One region of the Rhodococcus sp. LMD genome, then DNA from elsewhere that is predicted to be linked to it. Evidence: riboswitches for the same ligand, from Rfam matches in the RefSeq annotation. Region 1 holds a riboswitch; the other holds the start of a gene.
The links. Region 1 has a riboswitch for cyclic di-AMP ahead of ACWPQI_RS05020 (resuscitation-promoting factor Rpf1 domain-containing protein). Riboswitches for the same ligand answer to the same signal wherever they lie in the genome.

Region 1 (6,132 bases):
GCGGGGTCAGGGCGGCGGGGTCGAACGGCGCCTCGTCGCGCAGTGCCTGACCGACGCGGTGCGGCAGTTCGACGGTCTCGTCGTCGAGCCGGATCAGCAGGCCGGCCGCGATCAGGCGCTGCACGGGCCGGTCGGCGGGTGTGTCCGGTGCGGCGTCGCGGGTCCGGCCGACGGGGGAGGTGCGCGCCAGCGTGTCGAGCAGGCTGCGCCGGGCCGGGTCGAGGTCGGCGAGGACGGCGCCGAGGTCCTGTGGGTCGGGATCGGGGTCGGGGCCGCGCCCGAGGCGCCACGGCACGGTCGCGGCGGCGGCCTCGACGACCCGCAGCCCCTCGGCCGGGCCCCATACGAGGGAGAGCCGGCGCAGGGCCTCGAGCGACCGGTCGACGTTCTTGGCCGTGACCCGACCGGAGAGGGAGTCGAGCAGAGCGCGGCGCGTGACGGGCACCCGGTCGGCACCCAGCCGGGTCAGGGCCTCGACCACCCCGAAGTCGAGGACGGAGAGCTCGTCGGCGGCGCGGAACACCGACGCGCGCTGTTGTGCGCGGCCGGCCAGGACGGTCATCGTGGCGGGTGGCGGGACCACCAGGTCGGGGCGGGCGCGCAGGAGCTCGCCGAGGTCGGCGTCGCGGCGGTCGGCGAGCCAGCGGGCGAGTGACTCCGGGCCGGTCTCCGGCGCGGCGGGGTCGGTGGCGGTCATCGACACCAAGATTAGAGACCTGAAGTGGCTGTCCGTGAACGTGCCTGCCAAAATGAGCGCATGGCTGACAATTCGAAGAAGCAGTACGTCGATCCGGGGTGGCCCAAGGTGGCGGACGGGGACCACGCCGTCACCGAGTTGTCCTCGACTCGTTCCGGCCCGCTGTCCCCGTACGGCGAGGAGATGGAGTTCCCGCTGCCCGTCGACGCCCTGCCGTACACCCACCCCCGCACCGTCATCAACCGCTGACCCGGATTGCAGAAGAGCCCCGCACCTGCAGGTGCGGGGCTCTTTCGTGCGGCTGTGCCGGGTGTCAGTTCGGCAGTGCGGCGTTGACCGCGTCGACGAGGTTCTGGTCGACGGCGATGCCGGCCTGGCGCAGGGCCTCGAGGCCCTGTTCGAAGCCGGCCCGCAGGCCCTGGGCCTCGGCGGGCAGGGCAGGAAGCTCGGGCGCCTCGGGGGCGGCCTCGACGACCGGGGTGTTCTGGACGGTGCCGGCGCTCGTGGACGGCGCGCTGCGCTGCGTCGGCGCGCTGCTCAGGCCGAGGCTCGAGGAGCAGGACGGCCATGCGCCCCAGCCCTGGCCGGCCAGCACGCGCTCGGCGACGACGATCTGCTCTTCACGGCTGGCCTGGTTGGCGGTCGCGGCATACTCGCCGCCGCCGTAGGCGTTCCACGTGCTGGGGGAGAACTGCAGGCCACCCTGGTAGCCGTTGCCGGTGTTGATGCCCCAGTTGCCGCCGGACTCGCACTGCGCGAGGCGATCCCAGTCGGAGTCGGGAGCGGCGTTGGCGGTGCCGCTGAAGGCGACGCCCGTGACGCCGAGAACAGCGCTGGTCAGCGCGAACTTGGCGACGGTGCGGCCGGTGTTGGTGGGTTTGCGATGGCGTCCGCTCATGTCGGTTCCGATTCCTCTCCGTACGCGCCTACGAGGTCAGCTGTCGGGTTCGGGCTGAAGAGGTAGCCCGGCCTCCTCGCCGGTGGGCGATTCGGCTTCACCCCAAGGACCGTCGCCGGGGCGGCGATCCGGGTGCCTCCTGGGAATCGGTGTTCCCTGGGAGACCGTTGGGTCCCCCGCTTCCTGCTCCCGTGGATCGTTCGTCGGGACACCCGGAATCCGCGGAGCAGGATTTGGCGCGACGGACCCGGGGTGGCCGAACCAACCGGCCGGACACGACGGTAACGGCTCGAGACGGTGATTGTCACCAATTGATAACGCCGAGCGTCGCGCCGGCGGTGCAGGGGTGCCCGGTGTGACGCGATGAAGTCGCAGGTAGGGCCGAAAGTCCATCGCCGGTCCCGGTCCGCGACCCCCTCGTTATGCCCGCGTTATGTGAGGAACGTCACATGTAACTGGGCCGGTTGTCCACCGGGACGATGTCCTTCCCGAGCGGCAGCAGCGAGATCGGCACCATCTTCAGGTTCGCGACCGCCAACGGGATGCCGATGATTGTGATCGCCATCGCGATCGCCGTCACGACATGCCCCAGGGCGAGCCAGATGCCGGCGACGATCACCCAGATCACGTTGCCGATCAGCGAACCCGCCCCCGCCGTGGGCTTGTCCACCACCGTCTTGCCGAACGGCCACAGCGCGTACACACCGATGCGGAACGCCGCGATCCCGAACGGGATGGTGATGATCAGCACGAAGCAGATCAGGCCCGCCACGAAGTACCCCAGCGCCAGCCACAGGCCGCCGAAGACCAGCCAGATGATGTTGAGCAGAATCCTCACGTGCGGTCCCTTCCGCGGGCGCGCCGGCCGGAGCGCAGCGCGAAGGTCAAGGCCAGCACGAAACCGAGCGGCCAGGCGAGAGTCAGCAGATACAGGACCAGGCCCGGCCGGCCGTCGGTGACGACGGGGGTCAGGAAGATCGCCACGACGGCGACGACCCCGACCGCGAAGCAGGCCAGTGCGGCCTTGAGCAGGCCGTTGCCCGGTACGGAAGAACTGGAGGTACCCACGCGTTCCACCGTAGTGCTTCCGCGGCCCGGCACGCCGTCGCCGGACTTTCGGAAGCGGACTGCGCCCCGGGTACACTGACGCAAGTCTGCGCGTCCCGCACTCGAAGCGGGGCGCGTTGTTTTGCATATCCACTCGTGCCCCGCGGGGCACGGCTGTCGAGGAGCGGGTGAACGCAGTGCCTACCGGCAAGGTGAAGTGGTACGACGTGGAGAAGGGCTTCGGCTTCCTGTCCCAGGAGGAGGGCGAGGACGTCTACGTACGCGCGTCCGCGCTCCCGGCCGGGGTCGAGGGCCTCAAGCCGGGTCAGCGGGTCGAGTTCGGCATGGCCGCGGGGCGTCGTGGGCCGCAGGCCCTCAGTCTGAAACTGCTCGATCCGTTGCCCTCGGTCCGCCAGGGTGGCCGGCGCGAGGCGGCTCCCCAGAAGCGGCACACCCCCGACGAACTGCACGGCATGGTCGAGGACATGATCAAGCTGCTCGAGGCCACCGTGCAGCCCGAGCTGCGCAAGGGCCGTCATCCCGAGCGCAAGACCGCCCAGCGGATCTCCGAGGTCATGCGCGCCGTCGCGCGCGAGCTCGACTCCTGACACCCGAGCGAGAGGGGCCTTCCGGTGCTGCACCGGAAGGCCCCTCTCGCGTGCGCGCTGTGGCCCGGAGCGCGTGCGCGCTGTGGCCCGGAGCGCGTGCGCGCTGGTGCTCAGAACGTCTGGATCGCCCAGACCGGCGCCTGCTCCCCGGTCGCGGGCAGCTGCAGCACCACGTTCAGCAACTGCGCCCCGGGGTCGGACGGCACCGTCACGGCCCGGGCCTGCCCGGGCGTGTAGTCGCGGAACCCCTCGAAGATCTCGCCGGTGCGCGGATCACCGTAGGTGACGTTGAGCCGCCAGTCGGAGTCCGCGATCTCCGACGGCAGCGACAGCTGCAGCGGCCGGCCGGCCGGAACCTCGAGCATCACCGCCTCGAGACCGGCGCACGTGCCGTCGGCGCTGCACAGGCCGGGTTCGACCGTGACCGCACGGCCCTGCGCATACGCCGTCACCGTGGGCAGGCTCGGCGGTGCCGACCGGACGAGGGAGACCACGACCGCGGTGAGCCCGCCGATCGTGATCAGCGCCACGACCACCAGGATCGCGATCGTCTTCTTCGTCCGGGGCTGCAGTCTCATCGGGTTCCGTTTCTCGTCGTACGTCCGCCTGGCCGCGGGCTGCGACCGGTGGTCTCCTGGGTGGCGTGTTCCGGGCGTTTGCCACCGAAGCCCGGAACGACGGTGCCTCCACGGTAGGTGAGGATCGTCTGCGTCAGCCCGAGGGCCAGCACGACCGTGATCACGGTGAACCCGAGCCAGTACTCGGTGGGCAGCAGCACCCCCAGCGCCCCACCGAACACCCAGCTCAGTTGCAGCACCGTCTCCGAACGACCGAACCCGGACGCGATGGACTCCTCCGGGAGGTCCTGCTGCAGCGACGCATCCAGCGACACCTTGGCCAGTGCGCTCGCGCAGGACCCCACCAGCGCCACCAGTGCCGCGGTGAACAGGCTGCCGGTCGCAGCGGCCAGCGCCGCCACCACCGTCACGGCCGCGGTGCAGCGCACCACGATCAGGGCCGGCCGGCCCAGGGTGAGCCGCGCGCCGGTCGCGTTGCCGGTGAAGTTGCCGACGGCGGCAGCCGCGCCGACCAGGCCCAGCATGGCGGCCTGGACCAAGGGCTCGTGCTCGGTCCTCGACTTGGCGACGAAGGCGATGAACAAGGTCAGGAAACCGGTGAGTACCCGGATCGTGCCGTTACCCCACAGTCCGGTGAGCACGGCCCGTCCCAGCGGCTGGCGACGGCCCTTCCCGCCGGCGGCGCGCCCGGGTGCCGCGACCACCTCGGTGCGGGTTCCGACGCGGGGCTCGGCGCCGTGGTACGACAGCGTGGCCGGCACCTCACCCTCGGTGACCTCCACCCACGAGGGAATCCGCATGCTCAGGTACGCGCCGAACGCGGTGATGACGGCGCACAGCCACAGGGCCCCCGACGAGCCGAACAGCCAGGCCGCGGCGGCGGCAACCGCCCCGGCGCCCATCGTGCCGCCCACCAGGCCGAAGACCGTCAACCGCGAGTTCACCCGGACCAGGTCGATCTCGGGTGGCAGCACTCGTGGCGTCACCGCCGATTTGAGCACGGCGAACGACTTGGACAGCACCATCATCGCCAGGGCCGCGGGGTACAGGCCCCAGCTGTCGAAGTTGAACACCAGCACCACGGCGAGCACGGTGCGGGCCGCGAACGACGTGGCCAGTGCCAGCCGGCGGCCGTGCTGCAACCGGTCGAGCAGCGGGCCGATCAGCGGGGCGATCACCGCGAAGGGGGCGATCGTGATGAGCAGATACAGGGCGACCTTGGTCTTGTCCTCACCCGTCGCCGCGGAGAAGAACAGGGTGTTCGCCAGAGCCACGGCGACCGCGGCGTCGCTCGCGAAGTTCGCCATCGTCGCGTAGGTCAGGGCCGTCAGGCCCGAGCGGTCCGCGCCGTCCGCCGTGGCGGCGCGGCGGAACGTCGCGATGCCCTTGCTCGTGAGCTCACGGCTGCGCAGCGCCGCGACACGGGTGACCGTCAGTTTCCGCGGCATCCGCGGGGCCCGCGGGGCGCCGGCGCGCTCGCCGCGGGGCGTGTCGTCGCCCCGGTGCCGGCGGACGTCCTCGACCGGGTGCAGCGGCGGCAGGGGGGTACGCCGCGCGGACGTGCGCCGCGGCGGCGGATAGTTGCCGTTGCCGGGGTGCGGGGCCCGGGCCGACGGGCGGGGACGACCGCCGACGTCGGCACGACGGTCCGCGTCGTCGTGCGCGCGTTCCTCGTCCGAATCGGTCACGGAACAATTCTGTCGCACCGGCCGGATCGGCGTTCGGTGGCGTACCCGGTGCCGCGTTCACGGCACGAACCGCACCTCGAACATCGACGGCCAGTACTTGCCGGTGACGAGGAAGCGATCGGTACCGGGCAGGTGGGCGATTCCGTTGAGCACGTCGATGCGCTCGCGCCGGTCTTCGGGGAGGTGTTCGCGCAGTGCCCCCGCGTCGATCACGGCGGTCACCCGGCCCGCGTCCGGGTCGATGCGCAGGATCTCGTCCGTCTTCCACACGTTCGCGTACACCGCGCCGTCGTCGGTGCACTCGAGTTCGTTGAGCCGGGTGGCGGCGCGGCCCTCGCGCCGTACCGTGACCCGGCCCGTCTCGGCGAAGGTCCCGGGGTGCCGGAACGTCAGCTCCGCCGTGCCGTCGCTCATCACCAGCCGGTCGTCCTGGGCGCACAGTCCCCAGCCCTCCCCGTCGTAGCCGGCGCGGCCGCGTTCGGCCAGGGTGTCCCGGTCGCGGGCGATCGCGACCCCGTCCTGCCACGTCAGCTGCCACACGGTGGCGCCGGCGACCGTGATGCCCTCGCCGAACATGTCGTCCGGCACCGGGACCCGGACCCGTTCGGCGCCGGTG
Region 2 (6,132 bases), 2.0 Mb from region 1:
CGACGAGGGACGAGTGCTCGGGGTGGCCCACGACGAGGGACCGGTTCCCGGCCCCGGTCTCCACTGCCCGGACCTCGAGTGGGCCGAAGTCCCACGGCCCCCGCCAGGTGGTGGTGTCCGTACCCGGCAGCGGGCGGTCGTCGACGAGGTGCCACCGCTCTCCCCGGCGGGCGAGGACCACCGTCACGGGCTTGCGCGTGGGTTCGTCGTCGATCCCTTCGACGGCGTAGCGCAGCAGGACGGTGAGGGCACGGGCCTCGTCGGCGCCGAGCCGGGCCACCAGGTCGCCGGTGACGTCGGTCCCGAGGTCCGGTCCGAGCTCGTAGGCGAAGTCCGCCAGCGGCAACGCGGCCAGGGCTTCGGCGCGGCGCACCTCCGCCTCGAGCAGACCCGGGCGGGCGCGGGGATCCACGACGGTGGCGAGCACCGCCCGGTCGGCGGTGCGCACGGCCCGGGACCATGCATCGAGCAGTCCCTGCACGGCGCGGTGCGACGCCGGTTCGGCCGGGCCGTCGTCGGGCGTGAACGCGAGCGAGAGACCGACGGCCACGACCGCGACGACCAGTCCGGCGACACCGAGCCGTTCCCACCGGCGACTGCCAGGGGGACGGGGCGACGAGTAGGGCGCGGGCACGGCGGCCAGTGTAGGTCGCGCCCACGACCGCGCCGCGGGGGTGGGCGCGACGGACGTCAGTACCGGCGGGCGTTGTGGAACGGCATCCTGTCCATCGGGGCAACCTTGACCGGCACGCCGTAGGTGGAGGCGTGCAGGACGTTGCCGTTGCCCGCGTACAGCCCCACATGCGAGGCGTCGTCGTAGAACGTCACGACGTCGCCGGGTTGGAGCTGATCCCGCGGGACGGGGGTGCCCCCCTGCGCCTGGGCCTGGCTCGACCGCGGCAGGTTCTTGCCGATCTGCTTGTAGGCCCACACCACCAGGCCGGAGCAGTCGAACTCGGACGGGCCGGTGGCACCCCAGCTGTACGGGCTGCCGATCCGGGTCATGCCGGCCTGCAGGGCGCCGCTGCCGCTGCCGGGGGCCAGACTCGACAGGATCTTCTCGGCATCGAATCCCGGGGGGAAGGGGGCGCCGGCCAGGGTGGCCTTCTCCTCGGCGCTCAGGTCGGCAAAGGCCGCGAGCACCTCGTCGATCCGGGCCTCGAGTTCGCTCTGCTGCCGTTGCAGCTCGTCCCGCACGACCTGGGCCTGCTCGGCGGCGGCGCGGGCCTCGTCGGCCGAACGCTCGGATGCGAGCGCAGCCTCCGCGGCCGCGGCCGACGCGGTGCGGAATCCCGCGACCTGGTCGGCGGTCTGGTGGGCGATGACGTCGAGCGCCGACATCTGGTCGAGCAGCTGCTGGGGCGAATCGCTGACCATCAGGGCGAACAGCCGGTTGGTGCGGGCGCCGCGATAGTTGGCGACGGCGAGCTTGTCCACGGTGGGCCGGAAGACGGCCAGTTCCGCTTCCGCGGCGGCCAGCGCCTCGCGATCGCGCGCCAGAGCTGCCTCGGCGGCCCGCTGGGCCTCGACCTTCGCGTCGAGGTCGATTCCGGCGTTGTGCAGCGCCTCGGTGGTCTGCTCGGACTTGCGCGACAACTCGGCCAGCCGTTCCAGTGCGGCGGTGGGGCTCTCCCCCACCGGATCGGCACCGGCCGGGACGGCCACCGAGAACACCGCGAGGAGCACCCCGATCATCAGCGCCCGAAGCGACCGTTTCGTCCTGTCCACCACCACGGGACCAGGTCCTTTCGTTCGACGTTGCGCACCCGTTACCCGAAAAATCTCGATCAGGTTACGGAAGGGCTCCGGTTCGTGTCTACCCGCCGGTAGCTCACCCTGCGCCGGTAGTGCCCGTCCGGAGCGTCAGCGGGGGCGGACCGGCGTCGACCGGTCCGCCCCCGCTGCAGTGCGTGACAGTCGTGGAGTCGTCGCTCAGTAGCGGCGGGCCCCGTCGACCGGCATCGAGTTCATCGGCGCGATCTTCACGGGCTGACCCGAGGTCGACGCGTGGATGACGTTGCCGTTGCCGATGTAGATGCCGGAGTGGCTACCGCCGTAGAACGACACGACGTCGCCGGGCTGCAGCGCGGAGACGTCCACGGCCCGGCCGGCGGCGGCCTGGTCGTAGCTCGTGCGCGGCAGGTTCAGACCGGCCTGCTTGTAGGCCCACTGCACCAGGCCGGAGCAGTCGAAGGCATTCGGACCGGCGGCGCCGTAGACGTAGGGGGCGCCGAGCTTGCTGTGGGCTGCGTCCACGGCGCGCTGGGCGACCGAGGTGACCGGCGCACTGAAGGGCGCGGCCGGAGCCGGTGCGGCACCCTGCGGGGCCGGCGGGACGAGGTTGGCGACCTCCGGCGGGAGGGTCACGCCGGCCGGCAGGTCGAACGAGCCGACGCCGGGGATGGTGACCGGCTCGGCGAGTGCGGGTCCGGCAGAGACGGTGACCGCACCGAGAGCGAGGGCACCGGCAACGACAGCGCGCCGGACGGTGCGCTTGGAAATCTGAGACGCCACGAGGGGTTTGCTCCATTTCTTCCGTTCGTCCGCCGACCGAGTTAGCTGACGGGTTCGGGCTGGGAAGATCAGCCCTACCCCCCGTTCCGCGGGTGCGGTCGGAGGGATTCACCCCAGAGGACAACGTGGGTCCCCGGCTCGGGCACCCGTTGCGGATGCGCCGATTAGGCGGTGACCGAGCGGCGTCTCCCCTCTGGTGGTTCGACATCCTCACCGCTTGGTCTCGAAAAGATTACGAAATCGCATCGGAGGATGTCGACCGCCCGCGCCGTACGCGCCGCGGATTGACGGATATGCCCGATTCGGGCCGGACGGCTCCGGCCGTTCGATCACGGAAACGTAACGGTCGGTTCGAGGGACGACGGCACGGCGGCCACCTCCGGCACGTCCCGCGCCGACCACCGGCCCGCTGCCACGTCGTCGCAGGTCTCGCGGGCGATCGCGGCGGCGAGGACGCCCGCGACACCGCCCACCGCGGCGACACGTCCCACCGCACCACCCGAGTCGTTACCCCGTCGGCACGCCGCCCACACCCGCCCGGGCGATCGACGATGTGATCCTCGTCTCGTCGAGCCGACTCCGGGCGTCCGACCCCTCTCTTCCCCCACCCGGCGGTGTCGGATCCCTCTGCCGGCGTGCCGGATCCCCCTCCCCGCGGTGTCGGACCCGACTCCTACCCTGACGACGTGACCGTGCCCCGCCGACCCGATCCCGCCGTCGGGGTGCAGCTCGGGTTCGACGAACTGGACACGCCGTTGCGGGAGACGTTGTTCGTCGTCGTCGACCTCGAGACCACCGGCGGCAGTTCCACGGACGACGCCATCACGGAAATCGGCGCGGTCAAGATCCGTGGCGGCGAGGTTCTCGGCGAGTTCGCCACGCTCGTCGACCCGGGCCGTTCGATCCCGCCGAACATCGTCCAGCTCACCGGCATCACGACCGCCATGGTGCGTTCCGCGCCCCGGATCGAGCAGGTTCTGCCCTCGTTCCTCGAGTTCGCCGCCGGGGCCGTGCTCGTCGCGCACAACGCGGGCTTCGACGTCGGGTTCCTGCGGGCCGCAGCGTCCCGCGCCGAGGTCGCGTGGCCCCGGTTCACGGTGCTGTGCACGGTCAAGCTCGCCCGCCGCGTGCTCGGCCGGGACGAGGCCCCGTCCGTGCGACTGTCGGCGCTGGCCGAATTGTTCCGTGTGTCCACCACGCCCACGCACCGTGCTCTCGACGATGCCCGCGCCACCGTCGACGTCCTGCACGCGCTCATCGAGCGCGTCGGGAACCAGGGCGTCCACAGCCTCACCGAACTGCGGGACTATCTGCCGGCGGTCACCGCGGAGCAACGCGCCAAGCGGTCCCTCGCGGCACACCTGCCGCGACGGCCCGGTGTGTACCTGTTCCGCGGGCCCTCCGACGAGGTGCTGTACATCGGTACGGCCGTCGACCTGCGCCGCCGCGTGCGCAACTACTTCACCGGTTCCGAGACCCGGCCCCGGCTGAGGGAGATGGTGGCGCTCGCCACCCGGATCGACCACGTGGAATGCGCCCATGCCCTCGAGGCGGGGGTGCGGGAGTTGAGGCTGCTCGCCGCGCACGCCCCGCCCTACAACCGCCGCTCCAAGTTCCCCGCCCGGGGCTGGTGGATCACCCTCACCGACGAGGCGTTCCCCCGGCTGTCCGTCGTGCGGACACCCGCCGCGGCTCCCCCGCATCCGGTCGGCGGCCCCACCGTCGACGCCGTCGGCCCGTTCTCGTCGCGGGCCGACGCCGCCGCCGTCGCCACCACCGTCGCCGAGTTCTGCCGCCTTCGGACCTGCACCCGCCGGATCCCCCGCACGAAGCGCCACGGCGAGCACTGCCCGCCGGACGCCGTCGGAGCCTGCGCTGCCGCAGTAGCCGGACTGCAGACACCCGCCGAGTACGCGCAGCAGGTGGATCTCGCCCGCGCCCTGCTTCGCGGCGACGACGACGAGCCGCTGCATCGGATGCGCCGGCGTGTCGAACACCTCGGCGCTGCCGAACTGTTCGAGAGCGCGGCCCGGTTGCGGGACCGGACGGCCGACGCCGTGCTCGCACTGCGCCGGACGCAGCGCCTGGCCGCGCTCGCGGCGGTGGACGAGCTGGTCGCCGCCCGCCGGCGCGTCGAGGGCGGCTGGGAGTTCGCGGTGATCCGGGCGGGCCGGCTCGCGGGGGCGGGAGTCGCTCCGCGCGGCGTCCCGCCGATGCCCGTGGTCGACGCGATCGTCGCGGCAGCCGAGACGGTGCGGCCGACGACGGCGCCGTTGCGCGGCGCGCTCGTCGAGGAACTCGGCCTGCTGGTCCGCTGGCTCCACGACGACGGGGTCCGCATCGTCCGAACCTCCCAGGGCTGGTCCGAGCCGCTTCGCGGCGCCGGCGCCTGGGCGCAGTGGGGTGAACTCGCCCGGACGGCACGTGCCGGGGCCGAGCCGGTCCCGGTCGCGCACCCCCTACGCTGAGTGCTCGCCCGCACGTCCGTTCCCGGCAGCCGAGGAGAGCTCATGATCCACGCCATCGTCCTGATCCACGCCGACGCCCACCGGATTCCGGAGACCGCTCAGGCGGTCGCGGATCTGGCCGGTGTCGACAAGGTGTACTCCTGCGCCGGCGACATCGACCTGATCGCGCTGCTGCGGGTGCGGGACCACGAAGAGATCGCCGAGGTCGTCACCCGCGGGATCAACAAACTCGAGGGCGTGGCCAAGACGGCGACGCACATCGCCTTCCAGTCGTACTCGAGCGCCGATGTCGAGGCCGGGTTCTCGATCGGCGAATAGGACGGATGCCCGGTCCGCCCCGCGGTCACCTCGACCCGGCGGCGAGCCGGGTGGTCACCTCGACCCGGCGGCGAGCCGGGTGGTCACCTCGACCCGGCGGCGAGCCGGGTGGTCACCTCGGCCCAGCGAGCGAGGACAGCCGCCGCAGCGCCCGAGTCCAGCGCCTCGGCTGCGGTCTGCATCCCCGCCGCCAGGGCACTGGCGAGCGACCCCTCGAACCCCCGGAAGGCGGCGATCGCCCCGGCGGCGTTGAGCAGGACCGCATCGCGCACCGGGCCGTGCTCCCCGGCGAGGACCGCCCGCGCAATCACGGCGTTGTCGGTGGCGTCGCCGCCGCGCAGCGCCTCGAGCGGCACCCGGGCGACGCCCAGGTCGGTGGGATCGAGGCTCACGGTGCTCACGTGGCCGTCCCGGACGACGTACACCGTCGACGTCGTGGACGTGGTCAGTTCGTCGAGACCGTCGTCGCCGCGCACGACGAGGGCCGAGTTGCCCCGCTCGGCGAGGACCCCGGCGACCGTGCCGATCAACTCCGGGAAGGCGCATCCGATCAGGCCGGCGCGGGGCCGGGCCGGGTTGGTCAACGGCCCGAGCACGTTGAACACCGTGGGAATGCCGATCTGCTTGCGCGGTGCGGCTGCGAACCGGAGCGCCGGGTGGTAGACGGGTGCGAAACAGAAGCCGATACCGGCCTCGGCGACCGACTCCGCGACGGCCTCGGGACCGAGGTCGATGTGCACGCCCAGCGCTTCGAGCACGTCCGCGCCGCCGCTCTTCGACGACGCCGCCCGGTTGCCGTGCTTGACGACCCGGATCCCGCACGCCGCCACCA

Region 2: linked by a shared signal. The riboswitch ahead of ACWPQI_RS14155 (C40 family peptidase) and the one ahead of ACWPQI_RS05020 (resuscitation-promoting factor Rpf1 domain-containing protein) in region 1 are both predicted to bind cyclic di-AMP.

What each region holds. Positions count from the first base shown of each region.
Region 1 covers NZ_CM148557.1:1,082,765-1,088,896, forward strand. Annotated here, with positions in the region: gene ACWPQI_RS05010 (helicase-associated domain-containing protein) at 1-697, opposite strand, end outside; gene ACWPQI_RS05015 (hypothetical protein) at 758-946, shown strand; gene ACWPQI_RS05020 (resuscitation-promoting factor Rpf1 domain-containing protein) at 1,011-1,595, opposite strand; cyclic di-AMP (ydaO/yuaA leader) riboswitch at 1,605-1,829, opposite strand; gene ACWPQI_RS05025 (YccF domain-containing protein) at 2,041-2,433, opposite strand; gene ACWPQI_RS05030 (hypothetical protein) at 2,430-2,672, opposite strand; gene ACWPQI_RS05035 (cold-shock protein) at 2,840-3,250, shown strand; gene ACWPQI_RS05040 (DUF2771 family protein) at 3,361-3,828, opposite strand; gene ACWPQI_RS05045 (MFS transporter) at 3,825-5,516, opposite strand; gene ACWPQI_RS05050 (glutaminyl-peptide cyclotransferase) at 5,574-6,132, opposite strand, start outside.
Region 2 covers NZ_CM148557.1:3,087,941-3,094,072, forward strand. Annotated here, with positions in the region: gene ACWPQI_RS14145 (gluzincin family metallopeptidase) at 1-634, opposite strand, end outside; gene ACWPQI_RS14150 (NlpC/P60 family protein) at 691-1,734, opposite strand; gene ACWPQI_RS14155 (C40 family peptidase) at 1,933-2,514, opposite strand; cyclic di-AMP (ydaO/yuaA leader) riboswitch at 2,529-2,695, opposite strand; gene ACWPQI_RS14160 (hypothetical protein) at 2,844-3,005, opposite strand; gene ACWPQI_RS14165 (DEDD exonuclease domain-containing protein) at 3,201-4,982, shown strand; gene ACWPQI_RS14170 (Lrp/AsnC family transcriptional regulator) at 5,025-5,300, shown strand; gene trpD (anthranilate phosphoribosyltransferase) at 5,384-6,132, opposite strand, start outside.